3 regions of the Paraglaciecola sp. IT1134 genome follow, and region 2 is predicted to be linked to each of the others. Evidence: predicted binding sites of a transcription regulator. Region 2 holds the regulator's gene; each other region holds the start of a gene.
The links. Region 2 encodes sigma-54, which starts transcription at its own class of promoters, with help from an activator protein. Its sites were predicted from a motif close to GTTGGCACGNNNNTNGNNT; they were not measured.

Region 1 (3,286 bases), 290 kb from region 2:
ACCCTAACTATGGTATTTAACCCTTCTAGCAACCGAATGGTGACGGCAATACTACCGTGAGCATATTGACGAATTTGATTAAATGCTGCTTCTCCCATGCCTGCGAATGATATAGGTCGACAGACTAAACGCAATACGCCTGAGTCGTCCCGTCTGTGAGCCTGAGGAAACGGTTTGTTGGTCAATTCGCTTAATATTGCCGTTAATTTATCTACACAGGTTATGGCGGAATAGGGATCGTTAATCCCAGGTGAAAGAGCTCGTACGGCAATTTCCACCAATTGGTGCACAGCAAATTCAGCATCTTGTACCGGTGTACGCTGTCCCCCTTGAATGATACAGTCGATAAGGGTATTGGGCTCACAAGGCAAAGCGTTACCTTGGAAATAAGCCGTGATCAAACAGGCATTTTTGCACACAAAATCCCCCGGCATATGATGTACGTCAAGGGCGATATCACATCTGGAGGCCAGCTTGAGCAAATACTTAAAATCAGTGGTTTGTATATAGCCGCTGCGGCCAGCTGGCAAATCCACATGATTGAGATAACGCTGCTCAAAATCAGCGGCTTGTTTACCCATCAGATTGGTTTGCTGATCCCGGTGCTCTGGAAACAGCCGGTCTATATTGCGTTGTAAATCGCAATACACATCATCAATAACATTATCTGCCTGAATGGCCCGAGCCACGTGATGAATAAAATAAATCAACACTCCCGCACCTATGATTGCCAGCACCATAGCGAAATACAAGGAAATACCGGGCACAAAAGGTGTATCTCCGTAAGACTTGGTGGCTTGAATAACGAGCAAACAGTAAATAAAGGTTGCGACGAAGTTACCCAGAACACATTTGGTGCCAATATCCATCATGAAATTACGGATAAGGCGAGGTCCAAATTGAGATGACGCCAGGCTAAGTGCCACCACAGTGATAGAAAAGGCGATACTGGTCACAGTGATCATCGAAGCCGCAATAGTAGTTAATAGTGCGCGGGCCGACTCAGGAGAGGTCTGGTAAAAGAAGGTAAAAAACCCGTTGGTGTGATTAACCCCGTAGCGGTCTAATTGCAGCAATACTTGCGACATAATAATGGCACAAAAGACCATCAGCGAAGGCACAAACCAAAAGCTCGTCCTGATAGAATCCCAAATCCGCAATATCCGTGTATTCATGTTAGGGGCAACCTAGTCGAGTAATTTAAAAGCAATGAATCAATGTTGCTGGTCGCGCTTTTTCGTCTTCATGGCCAGAATTACCAAGGCAACAACCGCTATAATCGTTATCACGCCAAAAGCGGCGAGAAAGGTGGTCAACAGGCTGCCAGACCCCATACCGCCTGCCGAAAAGATCACTCCTAAGGAAACAGCAAAAATAATAATGCTGATTTGTAGTAACATTTCAGCTACTCCTGGCGTTACGCCATTATGGATCATTATTGGACAAAGGCCGATTGTAAACAAAACCCCCTGTGCCACAGATAACATTCGCGGACAATTCAGGGGTACAAAAAAGGGGTGAAATCACCCCTTTTTTTACAACGTGTTTATAACAGGTAAGACCCGAATATTAACAATCAGTGTCTTCTGCGTTTGCACCTTCTTTCACATCTTCACATGCGTCTTCAATAGCGTTGCCAGCGTCAGTCGCCATTTCGTCCATTGTTTCACCAGCGTCTTCAGCATCGTTATCGTTACAGGCTGTTACCATAGTAAGTGAACCGAAAACCAAAGCTAAAAGGGTAAATTTCTTAAGTAAGTTCATAGTGAATCTCCATGTATTAGTAAAAAGTGTTGATAAAAATTGATTATACCCTAGGGCCTTTACCCCGAACAGCATTTGCTACCAGAGATAAAACCAACAGAACTAGAAACACAAAAAATATAATCTTTGCGATACCTGCAGCCGTGCCGGCTATACCACCAAAACCCATCACACCAGCCAAAATAGCGATAATTAAAAATGTTAATGCCCAGCCCAACATAATATTCTCCTTGATATTCAAAATTATTTTATAATCGAAACATATAATGCGTTATTCATGCCAATCAAAAATATTTTATAACCATTTGATTTAAAACAACTTAAAATACATTAGTGAGTTCCGAAGGGATAATCAGCAATTCATGCTTGAAATATTTACATTAAACAATGGAATAGTTGCACGGCATATCTGCTGGATCAGGCTTTTTGGTTCAGGCAAGGTTCTAATATTAGTTCAGTGATCAAAGGTTAAAAATCCGAGCAGTACAGTAGTTGTAATCGTACCGATTTCCATGGTGTTCCTGAAGTATTAAGTTAAGTGGAATACTGGCGAATCTGTGCCAAAGTCGTTTGGTAGAGTGGGAGAAGACATAAATTGAAATGGCTTGAGCCGATAGGGTGCATCCGCGTGTTTTATAAATTAAGGGGTTTCATCAAATGAGATGATTTTGTCGACTTTCATATCAAAGGCCTTTACGAAACCATTTTTTAAGATAGCCGCGATGGCTGGTAAAAGTGGAGTGTCAATACTATCTATTTGCCCTTCTAAGGGTATGCGTGTGGCGAGCAGATCTTTTTTATCGTTTTCCAGGATCTCGGACAAACCACCAGTTAATCCCTCAAATAGCCATTCAAACGGGTTGTCGCCATCCTTTACGACATCTTCTTGCCAGTCAAACACGTCCAGGTGGTATACCCCTACCTCTACATAGCCTTGGACCTGCCCCTGCTTGGCAGCTAACTCCATGGCAAAATCTATTTCACCGGCTTCAAAATCAAAAGGAGTATAAAAACTTATAAGGTGGTCAATTTGTTTAACGGGCAGACGCTGCATTTCCACGTCGAAATCGAATGTGGGTTTAGAAGCATAAGGATCATAGGAACCCGACATTATTAAGGGGCAAACACCCGCAACTTTTGCTTGCATCGAAATTTGCGTGACCAGACTGCCAGAGAATGCTCGGCTGTTGGTCAAATTAGTGATCTGACCGTTGACTTCTTGTATCTGGGTGACGGTCCTACGTTCGTCACTGAAGGTCTCTAGTGCAATGACCCCGTCAATTATATCGACGCGATCTATGGAAAAGGGCGCTAAACGGTTGACCAATGTGATCCAGGTTTCTTCGTCTTTTACATCCGGGTTAATTTTTTCATCTCGTCCAGCGGTGTCAATGAAATAAAACTCCGGATGGGTGAAGACCAGTTCTGCGACTATGGCGCCATTAAACAATGCCGACCAAAGTATAGAAATATCCAATTGACTAACCTTAATCAACGGCTTTTGTTGCTGACCATCCACCAT
Region 2 (3,286 bases):
AATAATTGCCCCTCGGCCTGAATGGCATCCGACAGAGATTTATTCTGTTTTGACAAGGGGTGCAAGCGGCGGGTCTCGCTAAAACGCTTGATCAGTACGTCATCACTGGCATCCAGATAGAGTATGGTCATTTCCCATGTCGACGGCAGATAATCCAGAATTTCCACCAGTTCACTGGGATTTTTGGGTAAGTTACGCACATCGATGCTAACCGCCACCTGGTCGTATTCATCTACTACTGTATGGGTGAGCGTGGGCAGTAGGTTTACCGGAATGTTATCCACACAGTAATAACCGAGATCTTCCAGTGAACGTAAAACGACGGATTTCCCTGAGCCAGAACGCCCGCTAATGATGATGAGCTTCATATCAGCTGATTACCTGAAATAATTCTTCAGCGCTGATGGCACTGCGCAATTGTTTGAGCAACTCTTTGTCACTGAGTTTGGCGGCAATGCTAGAGAGGGTCTGCAGATGTTCCTTGGCTTTTTCTTCCGGCACCAGGATAGCGAAAAAAACGTCCACCGGCATATTGTCAATGGCATCATACTCTATAGCAGGTTGACAGGTTACCAACACTGCCAATGCACTTTCCAAGCCTTTGAGCCGACCATGAGGCAATGCAATACCGCCGCCAATCCCCGTACTACCCATTTTTTCCCGGCTCACTAAACTGGCCAAAATAGTTGCTTGATCTATGTCGATCAAATGCTGATTGGCAATCAGACTGATAAGCTCAAGAATGCGTTTTTTGCTGCTAGCCTGAACTGCGCATAGTACGCAGTCAGGATTAAGTATGTCTGAAATTTCCATTATCTGCCTAATGGGTTAATGGCGTTTAACTTTTTCTTTATGCTTGAGCACCTGACGGTCTAATTTGTCAATCAGGCCATCGATGGCCGCGTACATATCGGTATGTTCCGCGGTAGCAAATACTTCGGCGCCGTTGAGATGCAAGGTAGCTTCTGCTTTTTGATTGAGTTTTTCAATATTCAATATGACATGCACATTGTTGATTTGATCCGAATGTCGCTCAAGCTTAATAAATTTACTATCGACATAATCTTTAAGTGAATCGGTAATGTCCACGTGATGACCTGTAAGATTTATTTGCATATCGCCTCTTCCTTCTACAATCAGTCTAAAAAAGACTTTTACGTTGGTTAGACGGGGGTATCAATAAAGACTCCCGATATTTTGCTATTGTTCGCCTTGCAACCATAATACCTTGATCGGCCAACAATTGAGCAATCTTGCTATCACTTAACGGTTTGCTGGGTTTCTCTGCAGCCACCAGTTTTTTGATTAATGCACGTATCGCCGTAGATGAACATTCACCGCCTGTTTCGGTCGCCACATGACTGGAAAAGAAATACTTGAGCTCGAAAATACCCCTGGGAGTATGCATATATTTCTTGGTAGTCACCCGGGAAATAGTTGATTCGTGCATCTCGACCATTTCGGCAACATCGTTAAGCACCATAGGTTTCATCATTTCCGGGCCGTGTTCGAAGAAACCCATTTGCTGCTGCACGATACAATTGGAGACTTTCAGCAAGGTTTCATTACGGCTTTCCACACTCTTGATAAACCATTTTGCCTCTTGCATATGTGAACGGATAAACTGGCTGTCACTGGTGTTTTTCGCATTACGACTCATGGCCGCATATTGTTGATTAACATTCAGCTTGGGTAAACTGTCGGGGTTGAGTTCCACCGTCCAGCGGCCATTCTTTTTCGCCACTGACACATCCGGGATCACATACTCTGCTTCACCTTTAATCAAGGCACTACCTGGCCTCGGATTCAGGGTTTTGAGCAAGCGCATGGCTTCGCGTAATTCTTCTTCCTTGAGCCGGGTTTTGCGCATCAGGGTGCGGTAGTCTTTGCTACCCAATAATTCAGCGTATTCGCCAATCAACATCTTGGCTTCTTCCAGCCAAGGCGTATCCGGGGCAAATTGGCGTAATTGCACCAGTAAACATTCTTGTGGGGTACGTGAGCCTGAACCAACAGGATCGAACATCTGAATACGTTTAAGCACACATTCCACTTCATCCAATTCAATTTCTTCGTCATCCATGCTCAGCAATATGTCTTGTGCACTCATGGTTAAATAGCCGGAGTCATCGATGGAGTCAATAATGGCTGTGGCAATCGCCACGTCCGTCTCACTAAAATGTGTTAACCGCATCTGCCATAACAGATGATCCTGAATATTCTCTATGGTTTCACCCTGAAAAATCTGCTCATCATCCGAACCGCCTCCTGACATGGGGGCGGGTGCCGATGAGGCACTGATATATTCATCCCAAGTACTATCCAGAGGCAAGTCTTCGGGAATATCGCCTTTTTCCAAGGCGTCACCGGCATCGATGCTATCGCTATTGGGATCGGTTACTTCTGAGCCATCGGGTTTATTGGCCGGATCCAGTGAGGCATCACTTAAGGCACTATCACCGGAAGCATTATCGGTGGGCTCTTCGATTTCCAATAAGGGATTGGAATCCAGGGCTTCTTGAATTTCTAGTTGTAAGTCCAGAGTCGAAAGTTGCAACAGGCGAATGGCTTGCTGCAATTGCGGCGTCATGGTCAGTGATTGGCTAAATTTTAATTGTAAAGAGGGTTTCATCTACTTCTGTTTCATATCCGTTGCTAATCGATTAAGAAGCTAATTTGAATGTTAATTAGTAACTGCGTATCTGATTAAGTGACAACCTAGTTGTCGTGACGACTAATCGCGTTTAGGGAGAAAGACTTAACTATAGCCTGAATTGTTCTCCTAGGTATACATCTCTTACACGTTGATCACTTAATACTTCTTCGGCTGTTCCAGAGGCGATTAATTCCCCTTGGCTAACAATATAAGCTTTCTCACATACATCCAAAGTTTCTCTTACATTGTGATCGGTGATCAATACACCAATCCCCCTGTCCCGTAAATGCTGAATTATCTTTTTTATGTCATTGACTGAAATCGGATCCACCCCGGCGAAAGGTTCATCGAGTAAGATAAATTCCGGGTCGGCGGACAGCGCCCTGGCGATCTCAACTCTGCGTCTTTCGCCACCGGATAAACTCATGCCTGTGCTATTGCGGATATGATTGATATTGAACTCGTCCAACAGGGAATCCGCTTGCTGCTCTTGTTGTTCTTTGGTCAACTCCTTGCGGGTTTGCAAGATGGCCATCAAGTTTTGGTAAACCGTCAGTTTACGAAAAATAGAGGCTTCCTGAGGCAAATAGCCTATGCCCAGCCGAGCCCGCATGTGCATGGGCTGTAAGG
Region 3 (3,286 bases), 2.4 Mb from region 2:
TGCCCCTAGAATAGCGGATATTTCGTTCTGGTTTGCAAATGATACCAACCTGCCGACACTACTTCGATAAGCGTCCCAATCTTTAACGTAGATATAGCCAGGATACAAAGTGTCACCGGTTAATAACCATTTAGTCTTATGGTCGTAAATAGTTATGGCTTCCTCCTGGTGTCCGGGTGTAGGAATAATAGTCACTAATCTGTCGCCCAAATCAACCTTCGCTACTCCCTGCGGCCAATCTGTAAATTTTAAATAGTGCTGAATACCTTTCGCAGTTGGCGGGATCAAAGTAACGTCTGGTTGACCATTAAAGTCAACGTCACCACTATAATGATCGCTGTGACCGTGGGAATGCAGCACTAACATATCTTTACTAGCTAGTTGACTTTCGCCAATCATATCTTTTATATGTTGATACATTGAAAAGCCAGCTAAGCCTTCTAATGCTCCTGTATCTAGAACTAAGATCTTCTGCGTACCAATCAGAACGTAAATAAATGGCGCTTCAAACGTTAAACACTTATTCTGCCTAATAATGTAACTCTGAGTATCATGTTTATAAATATCCAAAGCAGGATCACCATTTGTTTCACAATGAGTCGAGCCATGATTCCATTTTGTTTTTGATACCACTGTCTCGTGACGAATATTCGTAGTTTTAAGATATGCATTTGCATCAACTTTATTTGCTGCAATACTGCACCCACATAAAAATAAAACAGCCAATGTCATTAGATTTTTCATGTATTTTTCTCTGATAGCATCGAGGGAGAGCCCCCCATTAATACCTGTCAACATAGTTTACTCTCTTGCTAACTCGTAGCGTCTGAATCTGTAAATACTCTAGCATCTTATTGAAATTACTCCAGTTGTAACTGCGACGAGCACGGCGACAGTTAAGCCATTTGGATAAGCTATGTAACACATGATTATACAGCTTGCTCACACTGCGGTGTTGTCGGGTAGTCAGCTTTGATGTAACAGTAAAATTCGCTGAAGCTGCTTTTTGGTGGCTGTTTTTGAACCCATATTACTAAACCACCGCGCTATATTCCGTCATACAATCAATTTTCGTCTACTAATAATGGCTCAATTAATTTGCCACAACTGGTGCGTGGTGAAGGGTTAGTCAAAACGGGCAGGACAAATTGACGGCAAATATTACCGGCAGTGTAAGGGCAACTAGTGAAGCACCGTATTAGTGCTCGCTGCACAACGATGAATATACATTTGTGGTTGGAAACCCTCTAAAAATTCATAAGCAATTGTAAAACAACGATAAAAATATTGGCACTGTTTGTGCTTTGTTAAGTTGTCTGCACATTAAGTGCGTCACATAATAATAACTAAAACGATAAAAAATACTATCCAGATTGCAATGTTGCAATCTGGATAGTAAGGCAACGTAGCCCGTACTGACTTTCGTGTCCTGAGGTCAGTATGGGCTTTTTTTTGTCTGAAATTTGTTATTAGCCACAATAAGCAGGAGTAAAACCAGTGAACACAATGAGACTTACACAGTTAATAGCAATGGTTAAACGCACCCGTACCGGCGTCCTATTTGCCGCTTATTTTATTAGCGCAGTAAGCGGAGTGAATGTTTTTGCTGAGTCGGCAGAAACAATCGGTTGGCCTGAAAAGGAAGAACTTAAATTTGGCTTTATTAAGCTGACCGACATGGCACCTTTAGCTGTTGCCTATGAGAAAGGATTTTTTGAAGCAGAAGGTTTGTATGTCACGCTTGAAGCGCAGGCAAACTGGAAAGTTTTGCTGGACAGGGTAATTGACGGGCAATTGGATGGGGCGCACATGCTGGCCGGTCAACCTTTAGGTGCAACGATTGGATATGGTACTAAGGCCGACATCATTACCGCCTTTAGTATGGATTTAAATGGTAACGCCATCACGGTTTCCAATGACGTGTGGAAACAAATGAAGCTCCATGTGCCCCATGAAAATGGCAAACCTGTGCATCCTATCAAGGCAGATGCCTTAAAGCCGGTGGTGGATAGCTACAAGCAAGCGGGCAAACCCTTCAAAATGGGTATGGTGTTTCCTGTTTCTACTCACAATTACGAATTACGTTACTGGCTAGCTGCAGGGGGCATACACCCCGGCTATTATGCACCACATAACGGTGACACCAGTGGCCAGTTGAGTGCGGATGCCTTGTTGTCAGTCACTCCTCCACCACAAATGCCCTCCACCATGGAAGCGGGCACCATTGATGGTTACTGCGTAGGTGAACCCTGGAATCAACAAGCAGTATTTAAAGGTATAGGTGTGCCTGTGGTGACCGATTATGAAATCTGGAAAAACAATCCAGAAAAAGTATTTGGCGTCAGTAAGGGATGGGCGGGTAAATATCCAAATACGCATATTCGCGTAGTCAAAGCTATGATCCGTGCCGCCATGTGGTTGGATGAAAACAATAATGCCAATCGTCAGGAAGCGGTGAAAATATTGTCAAAAAGCCAATATGTTGGAGCAGACGCAGAAGTGATTGCCAACAGCATGACAGGCACCTTTGAATATGAAAAAGGCGACAAACGCGCTGTACCTGATTTTAATGTATTTTTCCGTCACAACGCTACTTATCCCTTTTACAGCGACGCTATCTGGTATTTAACCCAGATGCGCCGCTGGGGACAAATATCCGATATGAAGTCTGATGATTGGTATAAAAACATAGCCAAACAAGTTTATCGCCCAGACATTTACGCCCAGGCCGCAAAAGCATTGATTGGTGAAGGTAAGGCCGATGCCAAAGATTTTCCTGAGTTTGCCACAGAGTCGGGTTTTAAAGCACCGCAAAAACACTTTATTGATGACATTGTGTATGACGGAACCTTACCTAATGCCTATCTTGAAAAATTCAAAATTGGTTTAAAAGGTGACACAAAAATATAGCTTATTTTGCCGGGATCATTCCGGCAAATATTTAAGGGAGCAGCAATATGCTAAAAAATGCGACTTTGTCATTTGGTTTAAGTTCGGTGAAACACAGCTTTAATTACGACATGTTAAAAGCGTTGAGTGGCGCAATTATGTTGCCATTACTTGGCTTTATGATCTTTCTGGCCTTGTGGAATGTGATGGCTAAAAACATCGACACGTCGCTGGGACAATTTCCCGGACCTGCTCAGGTATGGGAGCAGGTCGGCGTATTAGTGGATGAGCATATAACACAGCAAGCCAAAGCCGAGGCATTTTATGTGCGTCAGGATAAACGTAATCAGGTACGTGTAACGCAAGACCCAAGTTATCAGCCGACAATACGTGCGTT

Region 1: a site for sigma-54 is predicted at 2,031-2,049, ahead of AC3RV5_RS22120 (DUF1328 domain-containing protein). Genes of this name have one in related genera too.
Region 3: a site for sigma-54 is predicted at 1,287-1,305, ahead of AC3RV5_RS10195 (CmpA/NrtA family ABC transporter substrate-binding protein). Genes of this name have one in related genera too.

What each region holds. Positions count from the first base shown of each region.
Region 1 is NZ_CM176486.1:5,052,990-5,056,275, forward strand. It holds gene AC3RV5_RS22105 (DUF2254 domain-containing protein) at 1-1,175, opposite strand, end outside; gene AC3RV5_RS22110 (hypothetical protein) at 1,215-1,400, opposite strand; gene AC3RV5_RS22115 (hypothetical protein) at 1,570-1,764, opposite strand; gene AC3RV5_RS22120 (DUF1328 domain-containing protein) at 1,808-1,984, opposite strand; gene AC3RV5_RS22125 (AsmA family protein) at 2,405-3,286, opposite strand, start outside.
Region 2 is NZ_CM176486.1:4,758,863-4,762,148, forward strand. It holds gene rapZ (RNase adapter RapZ) at 1-368, opposite strand, end outside; gene ptsN (PTS IIA-like nitrogen regulatory protein PtsN) at 370-813, opposite strand; gene hpf (ribosome hibernation promoting factor) at 829-1,116, opposite strand; gene AC3RV5_RS20615 (RNA polymerase factor sigma-54) at 1,142-2,632, opposite strand; gene lptB (LPS export ABC transporter ATP-binding protein) at 2,763-3,286, opposite strand, start outside.
Region 3 is NZ_CM176486.1:2,345,588-2,348,873, reverse strand. It holds gene AC3RV5_RS10200 (MBL fold metallo-hydrolase) at 1-798, opposite strand, end outside; gene AC3RV5_RS10195 (CmpA/NrtA family ABC transporter substrate-binding protein) at 1,507-2,910, shown strand; gene AC3RV5_RS10190 (ABC transporter permease) at 2,958-3,286, shown strand, end outside.